DNA from 2 places in the Sporosarcina sp. NPDC096371 genome. Region 1 is predicted to be linked to the other one. Evidence: riboswitches for the same ligand, from Rfam matches in the RefSeq annotation. Region 1 holds a riboswitch; the other holds the start of a gene.
The links. A riboswitch is a leader RNA that binds a small molecule or an ion and turns the genes downstream of it on or off. The one in region 1 is predicted to bind cyclic di-GMP.
Positions count from the first base shown of each region.

Region 2: another riboswitch for cyclic di-GMP. It lies ahead of ACIQ0H_RS06580 (methyl-accepting chemotaxis protein); the one in region 1 lies ahead of ACIQ0H_RS15145 (NPCBM/NEW2 domain-containing protein).

Region 1 covers NZ_JBIWFE010000005.1:264,863-268,369, forward strand. Annotated here, with positions in the region: gene ACIQ0H_RS15130 (hypothetical protein) at 1-179, shown strand, start outside; gene ACIQ0H_RS15135 (hypothetical protein) at 232-864, shown strand; gene ACIQ0H_RS15140 (signal peptidase I) at 994-1,539, shown strand; cyclic di-GMP riboswitch class I at 1,852-1,935, shown strand; gene ACIQ0H_RS15145 (NPCBM/NEW2 domain-containing protein) at 2,060-3,507, shown strand, end outside.
Region 2 covers NZ_JBIWFE010000002.1:131,177-134,683, forward strand. Annotated here, with positions in the region: gene ACIQ0H_RS06575 (HAMP domain-containing sensor histidine kinase) at 1-557, shown strand, start outside; cyclic di-GMP riboswitch class I at 979-1,089, shown strand; gene ACIQ0H_RS06580 (methyl-accepting chemotaxis protein) at 1,293-3,344, shown strand; gene ACIQ0H_RS06585 (amidase family protein) at 3,476-3,507, shown strand, end outside.

The sequences.
Region 1 (3,507 bases):
TCGGAGAAGGTAGCCAAGATGATTTTTGGCAATTGGAAGAAGGGCAATATATCGACATTATGGTCGCTATTAAGCTGGATGAAAATGCCGGCAATGAATACCAAGGGGCAATTTACGATGCGACATTTAACGTAATGGCTAAACAAACAGATGAGGGTGCGAAATACGAAAACGAATAACCTTTTTTGGGACAAAGACTCATAAAGCCGATGGAGCGAGGGAGATGAATTTATGGCAAAGAGAAAACAAGGCCTTCTGCTAATTAGTAGTTCAATTACCGTTTACCTTCTTGTCTTTGCCATGGGGAAATACGACACTTCAGCGTGGTTTGTGAGTGAAACAAATGCAAGTGGTTCACTAGAAAATGCGACAACAGAAGATTTACTGGTCAAAACAGCTGAAGTTATCTCCTATGAGACAGGCGGAGTTGTCTCGGTTAATGTGGAGGTCACAAATATATTCGACGTAGACATTCCGATCCAACTGGAAGAATACGACGTTAATTTAGCCCCAGGTGATACCTTTTCTGAAGTAATTCAACAACAAGTTCCACTGGATGCAACAGAAATTAATTTGCAATTGACGGGGTTTCGAAACTATATTAATGAGTCCTTAACGATTCCGGTAGATCCAGCATTATTGCTGGAAACCATCCCTGTGGAGCCAGAAGAGGAACCCGAGATAGATGACGCGCAGCCGGATAAGCCAGAATCAGAAGTACCCGACGAAAAAGATAAGGGTACAGTGCCTGAAGAACTTGAAAAGCCTACGGGATCTGAAAACATCGACAAGATAACAAAGCCAGGTGATATCGATAAGATAACACCACCCGACAAACAAGTTGAAGTGGACAGCCATTCATAAATGAAAAGACTATCCCTAAAAATCATGGATTTTTAGGGATAGTTTTCATTGCTTAGGGGAGTTTTGGTCCCCACTGAAGCAACTTACATACATAAAAAATGTAACCAATTAGAAAAGAGTGAATAAGTGATGGGTATTGTAAGAAAGGGTTTATCCGTAGTTTTTCGTTTGATAATAGCGATTATGATTATGTTAATTGTAATGTTTGTTTACCAATCTTTCAAAAAAACAAATGAGCCAACATCTTTCTTCGGCTATCAACCGCTCACTGTGTTATCAAATAGTATGAATCCTAGCTTTGAGACGGGTGATATGTTTTTTGCAAAAAAAGTAGACCCAGGTGAAGTGAAGGTGGACGATGTGATCACTTTCAAAGAAACGGGCGGTAAGTTAATTACGCATAGGGTTATTGAAGTGGTCAATAACAGTGGTGAGGTCGGTTTTGTAACGAAAGGTGACAATAATAACGTCAAAGATGAAGAAGTGGTAAAAGGTGAAAATCTAATTGGTAAACAGGCGTTCATTATCCCGAATGCCGGGTTTATTGCAAAGTTTTTGAGAAGCCCGATTGGATTGATCGTACTTATACTTCTTCCTTTAGCTATTTATATTGGTTTAGAAGTTTATGATCGTAAAAAGTCTGTTGGAAAAACCCGTAACATTGTGGGTGACTGACGGTCATCAACTATAAGAACATAAAACGACTGGTACTCAAGACACAGTTGAGTACCGGGCGTTTTATGATTATGAAGACCAATCTGCTTGGTAAAAAAGAACCAAACTATGTGTGAGTCATATTGACTAAAATGGATTTTTATTTGTTAGCTCTTATTGTAAAAGTTTATGATTTTCGCCATTATTTTAAGTGTTTATGAGTTGGTTTTTGGTAAATATTTCATTATTATGATTGTGATAGCCTATATGTAACATGATCTAAATGATTCATAGGTAAATATAGGGTATTATGTTATATTGGAAAAACAAATAAAACTAAATAGGCAAACCTATGGAAATGTAGGGACGCAAAACTACAGGGACTAACGTTAATAACCATGTCAGCCAGTTGCCAAAGAGTACTTGATACTTTTTGTTTATGTGAGGTTTATTTAATGCTACCTCACATAAATCAAATCTACTCTTAGGAGTAGTTTTTTTGTGCATTTTTATGGAAAATAATTCATTAGGAGGAAAAATGATGTCGAAATTGATGGCGATTGTCCTATCCGCCGCTCTGTTTTTCAACATGTTGAGTGGCCCAGTTACTGTTTTAGCGCATGAATTCCAAAGTGAGATTGAAGTGGAAAACGGTGTGGAAAGTGAGGGGGCCGAATCTAATAAGGCGACGGTTAGTAAATTTGATTTATATAAAGATGAGGCCATAAATGCTTATAATCAGGTATTTAAAATGGATGAATCCTCGATAAAGTCTATCTCAACGAACGGCGGAAGATATGCAAGTTCTTTTCTTGAGTATGCAATAGACGGAAATCTTGCGACCCATTGGGAAACTGGTAAACCGAATAAAGCTGAATTTAAAAATGAGATTGTCGTTCATTTCAATGAAACGACGCAATTAAATCGAATCGTCTATGCTGCTAGACAATCAAGTGCAAAAGGTAAAGGCTTTGCACAAGAGTTTGATATATATGGTTCAACTACTGAGGAAGGTGATTTTGGTTTAGTTTCCTCTGGAGAATATAAAGGATCCACTGGAGATCTTGTTGAAATCCAATTTGCACCAACAGAATTTAAGAGAATTAAATTTGTTTTCACAAAAGCAAATCAGGATTGGGCAAGTGCAGCAGAGTTAATGTTTTATAAAGAAGATGCTGTCTCTTCTAAAGTAGAAGGCTTATTTACAGACGGTACAATGAGTAAAGTGGTTGATGCGTATAACAGCATAGAAAAGATCAATGCTTTAGAAAATGAAGCAAAAACGCATCCCTTGTATAAATCTAATCTCAAAGATCTATTAGATTTAGCAAAAGCAAACGTAAATGGGGAAGTAATGGTTGAGGGAACGCTTGTTGAAGCAGAACAGCACGGGGATATGGTGCAACATGTGAAGCAAAATTTGAAATTTGGTTTTGGTAATAACCTTCAACCAACCGGATTTGCTGCCCAGCCAGGTGATAAGGTAACTGTCTATGTGGATGCAGAAAGCAAAAGCCCATTACCTAAGTTATCATTTGCACAACAAGAAGGTGCTTGGTCCAGCTGGAGAAAAGATGTCAACCTAGTAGCAGGTAAAAATGAGATAACTGTACCGGCAATACCGAAAGATGGCTGGTATAACAAAGCAGTGACACCTGGGGGAAGTATTTACATTATTAACCCTTATACAGAAGAACAACAAGGAAAAGCCCCGGTATTACGATTTGAAGGTGTCGAGAAAATCCCATTTGCCACTGAAAATACAGACGTTGACGCGTTTAAATCATTCTTAATCGATTACAAGAAAAAATTAGATGATGACAAGGAAAGGCACCCAAATGTTGTAGAAAGAGAAGTCCTGGATATTTTTGAGTTCGTGAGTGATCATATTTTCTGGACAGGAACAGCAACAGGCGCTTACAAAACATATATAGAAGATGGTTATAGTCCGCTCGAAACGATCGAGTCTTACAACATTCATATGAATGA
Region 2 (3,507 bases), on a different contig from region 1:
ATGTAGATGTGTTAGATCAAAAGTCGAAAAGACTCAAGCTGTTAACGGATGATTTATTTGAAGCGGCTAAAGCGTCAAGTGGAAGTATGCCTGTTCAGTTAGAGCGGATTGACATCGTATCATTACTAACGCAAGGAATAGGAGAAATGGGTGGAAAGATTGAAGCGTCGGCATTAGATGTTAAGTTTGCACATCCAACAGAAAAGGTGTATGTGAAGGCTGATGGCAAACTGTTATGGCGCTCCATCGAAAACTTATTTTCGAATATTTTTAAATACGCACAGCCAACATCCAGGGTATATATTGATGTTGAAGATCTAGGGAATGAAGTACTCGTGACATTTAAAAATATTTCAGCATATGAATTAAATATTTCAGTCGATGAGCTAATGGAACGCTTTACACGAGGCGATGAATCTAGGTCAAGTCAAGGTAGTGGATTAGGGTTGTCGATTGCTGAAAGCCTTATTCACATCCAGCATGGAAAGTTTTTAGTTCAAGTGGATGGTGATTTATTTAAGGCGATGATTTATTTACCGAAGTTTCCAAATGAATAATGTAGCGAAGGAATAGGATGCGTGAGTGTCCTATTCTTTTTTTTGTGCATAGATGTATATAGGTTGAATTTGTAAATTTCGGCTAATCTCCAGAGAAGGATGAAGTTCAATCCCTCCTTAAGCGCCGAGCGTTGTTAGTGGAATTCTTTAGTTCAGTTTATGTAGTTAATAAAAGTGATCGTATCAGCCTAATACCGGATGATGTCGCCAAGGTCAATCAATTACTAATTTGAAATCATATTTTTGACTCTACTTATATAAGTATTTATGCCTAGTGGATAAAAAACTACTTTACCACTAGTTTCGAACTGTTATTATACTTCTTTTTTCATAGGTAAAAAGTCGAAACTGGTCAATAAGTCTTGAAGTTTGTAGAGTTACGTGAGATTATAAGTGAGCGTAATTTTTAATTTAAAACTATAGAAGTTAAAGGCAAACTGTACTGAAAAGGCAGGACGCAAAGCTTAGGGTCTAAAGTTTAGGGATTAATCAAAAGTCCTGCAATCTAAACAATGATCGCCTGGTTACCAAATTTACGGATTAATATATATAAATCCTTTGGCTATTCTATATTTAATAGAATAGTTTTTTGTGTGTTTAAAACCACCTGGACTGAATTTGGCGAAAAAACGTAGTTAGAAAGGATTAAGAGATTCTTGAAGTTAATAATTTAAAATCTTTGAAGCATCAGGCATCTTGCGCTTGATGCACTATTAAAGGAAGGAGATTGTGAAAATGAATAAGAAAAGGTTTTCGTTCAAAGCAAAGTTATTAGTTTTCTCTTTATTGCTATCGGTAGTACCGATTGTATTTGTTGGCGCTTTAGTGAATATAACAGTTAGCCAAAAGACCAAGGATGATTATATCAGTTTTAGTGAGAAAGAAATCAAACAAGTGGACAATGGAATTTCGTTATACTTTGAAACGATTAGGGAAAATGTCAATTTACTAGCAACTGACCCAGCCGTTATAAACGCGGATTCAAGTATTACATCTTATAAAGATATAGCGGGAGAAGCTTCAATTGATATGACTCCTTCAAAAAATGGTGAGAAGGAGAAAGCTATCTTTGATGTGTTTTCTCAATTTAGTAATAGTCATCCTAAGGCCCCTTATGTTTATATGGGTACATCGGATGGAGGATATATTCAATATCCAGAGGGGCCCGTGCCAGCTGGTTTCGATGCTAGAGACCGTCCTTGGTATACCGCTGCTATTGCAGAACCAGGAGAAGTAAAATTAACAAGTGCCTATGAGGCAACTGGTATAGAGGGAATTATCGTCAGTAATGTAGTGTCGATTGAAAAAGATGGAAAACAAACAGGTGTGTTAGGCCTGGATGTAAGTTTGGAAGGCTTAACAGATATTATTAAGGAAATCAGTATCGGTAAAGATGGTTATGTCATTCTTGCGCAAGAAGATGGAACAATCCTTGCACATCCAAAAAATCCTGAATTGAACTTCCAACCAATTTCCGAACTTAACGTTCCGGCATTAACGGATTTAAGCAAAGACGGCCCATTTGAAACTGAGCTAAATGGAGAAGACTATGTATTGAACACAATTACTTCAGAAATAGATGGCTGGAAGTATATTGCTGTCATTAAGAAGGACGAAATTTTAAGTACGGCGACTTTCATACGAACGATGCTGTTCATTATAGGTGGGATTTTTGCTATTCTTGCTGTCATCGCATCTATTTTTGTAAGTTTACGTATAACAAAGAGAATTAAAAGCATTAGTGATTTGTCTTTAGCGATGTCAAATGGTGATTTGACTCAACAAGTCACGGTAAAAGTGAATGATGAAATAGGGGATATGGGCGAGAATTTCAATACGATGTCTAATAGTTTAAAAGAAACAATGCGAAAAATTGCGCATGAATCTCAACAATTATCTGCGACATCTGAGGAGCTAGCAGCGTCTTCGATTGAAAATCAATCAGCCTCCAGCGAAATATCCGAGTCAATCCAATTGGTTGCTACTGGAGCGGATGACCAGGATGCTGCTATGAAAAACGCTGTAGGTATTATCAATGAAGTGTTTAATCGTGTTGATGATGTGACAGTGAGTATGGGCAACGTAAAAGATTCCATCCATTATTCAACGGAAACTGCCAAACAAGGTAGTGAAGTCGTTGAACAAACGGTAAGTCAGATGAGTGAAATTGATAAAAACGTGAGCTCTTCCGCTGAGAAAATTAGCATGTTAAATGAAAAATCAAATGAAATTAGACAAATCAGCTTGATGATACAGTCTATTTCAGAGCAAACGAATTTATTAGCTTTGAATGCTGCAATTGAAGCTGCAAGAGCTGGTGAACATGGAAAAGGATTCGCAGTAGTGGCAGATGAAGTTCGAAAACTTGCGGAGCAATCCAGCAACTCGGCATTGCAGATCAATGAGATCATTCACGATATTAATGATGGAATTGAAGATTCAATGGTTCTTGTCAATCTAGGCGTAAGTTCGGCTAAAGAGGGAATGAAACTCGTGAATGAAAGCGGGAAAGCATTTGGAGAAATTATGGATTCCATTCTCACTGGTACAACAAAAATATCCGAGGCCAGCATAGCAATGGAAAACATGAAAAATCATATTGCAGAAGTTGTCGTTCACATAGAAGAGGTTTCAAAAACGAGTATTGAAGTAAATAATTATTCCCAAAACGTCGCGGCATCCTCTGAAGAAATGAGTGCCTCAATGGAAGAGGTTTCCGCGGTTTCTCAAGAGTTAGCTAGGATGTCAAATGAATTGGAAGTAGCCATCCAGCAATTTAAATTGTAAAAGTATGATTTCTATCAAATCAATAACAAAAGAATTATGTTGGGTTTCCCGACGTATTCCTATATTGTGCAATAACGCCAAGGTGTTATCGGCATTTAATTAATTCTATTTAGATAAAAGGAGGAAACACCATGTTTAAAGTATTAAATCGCGTTATAACCTT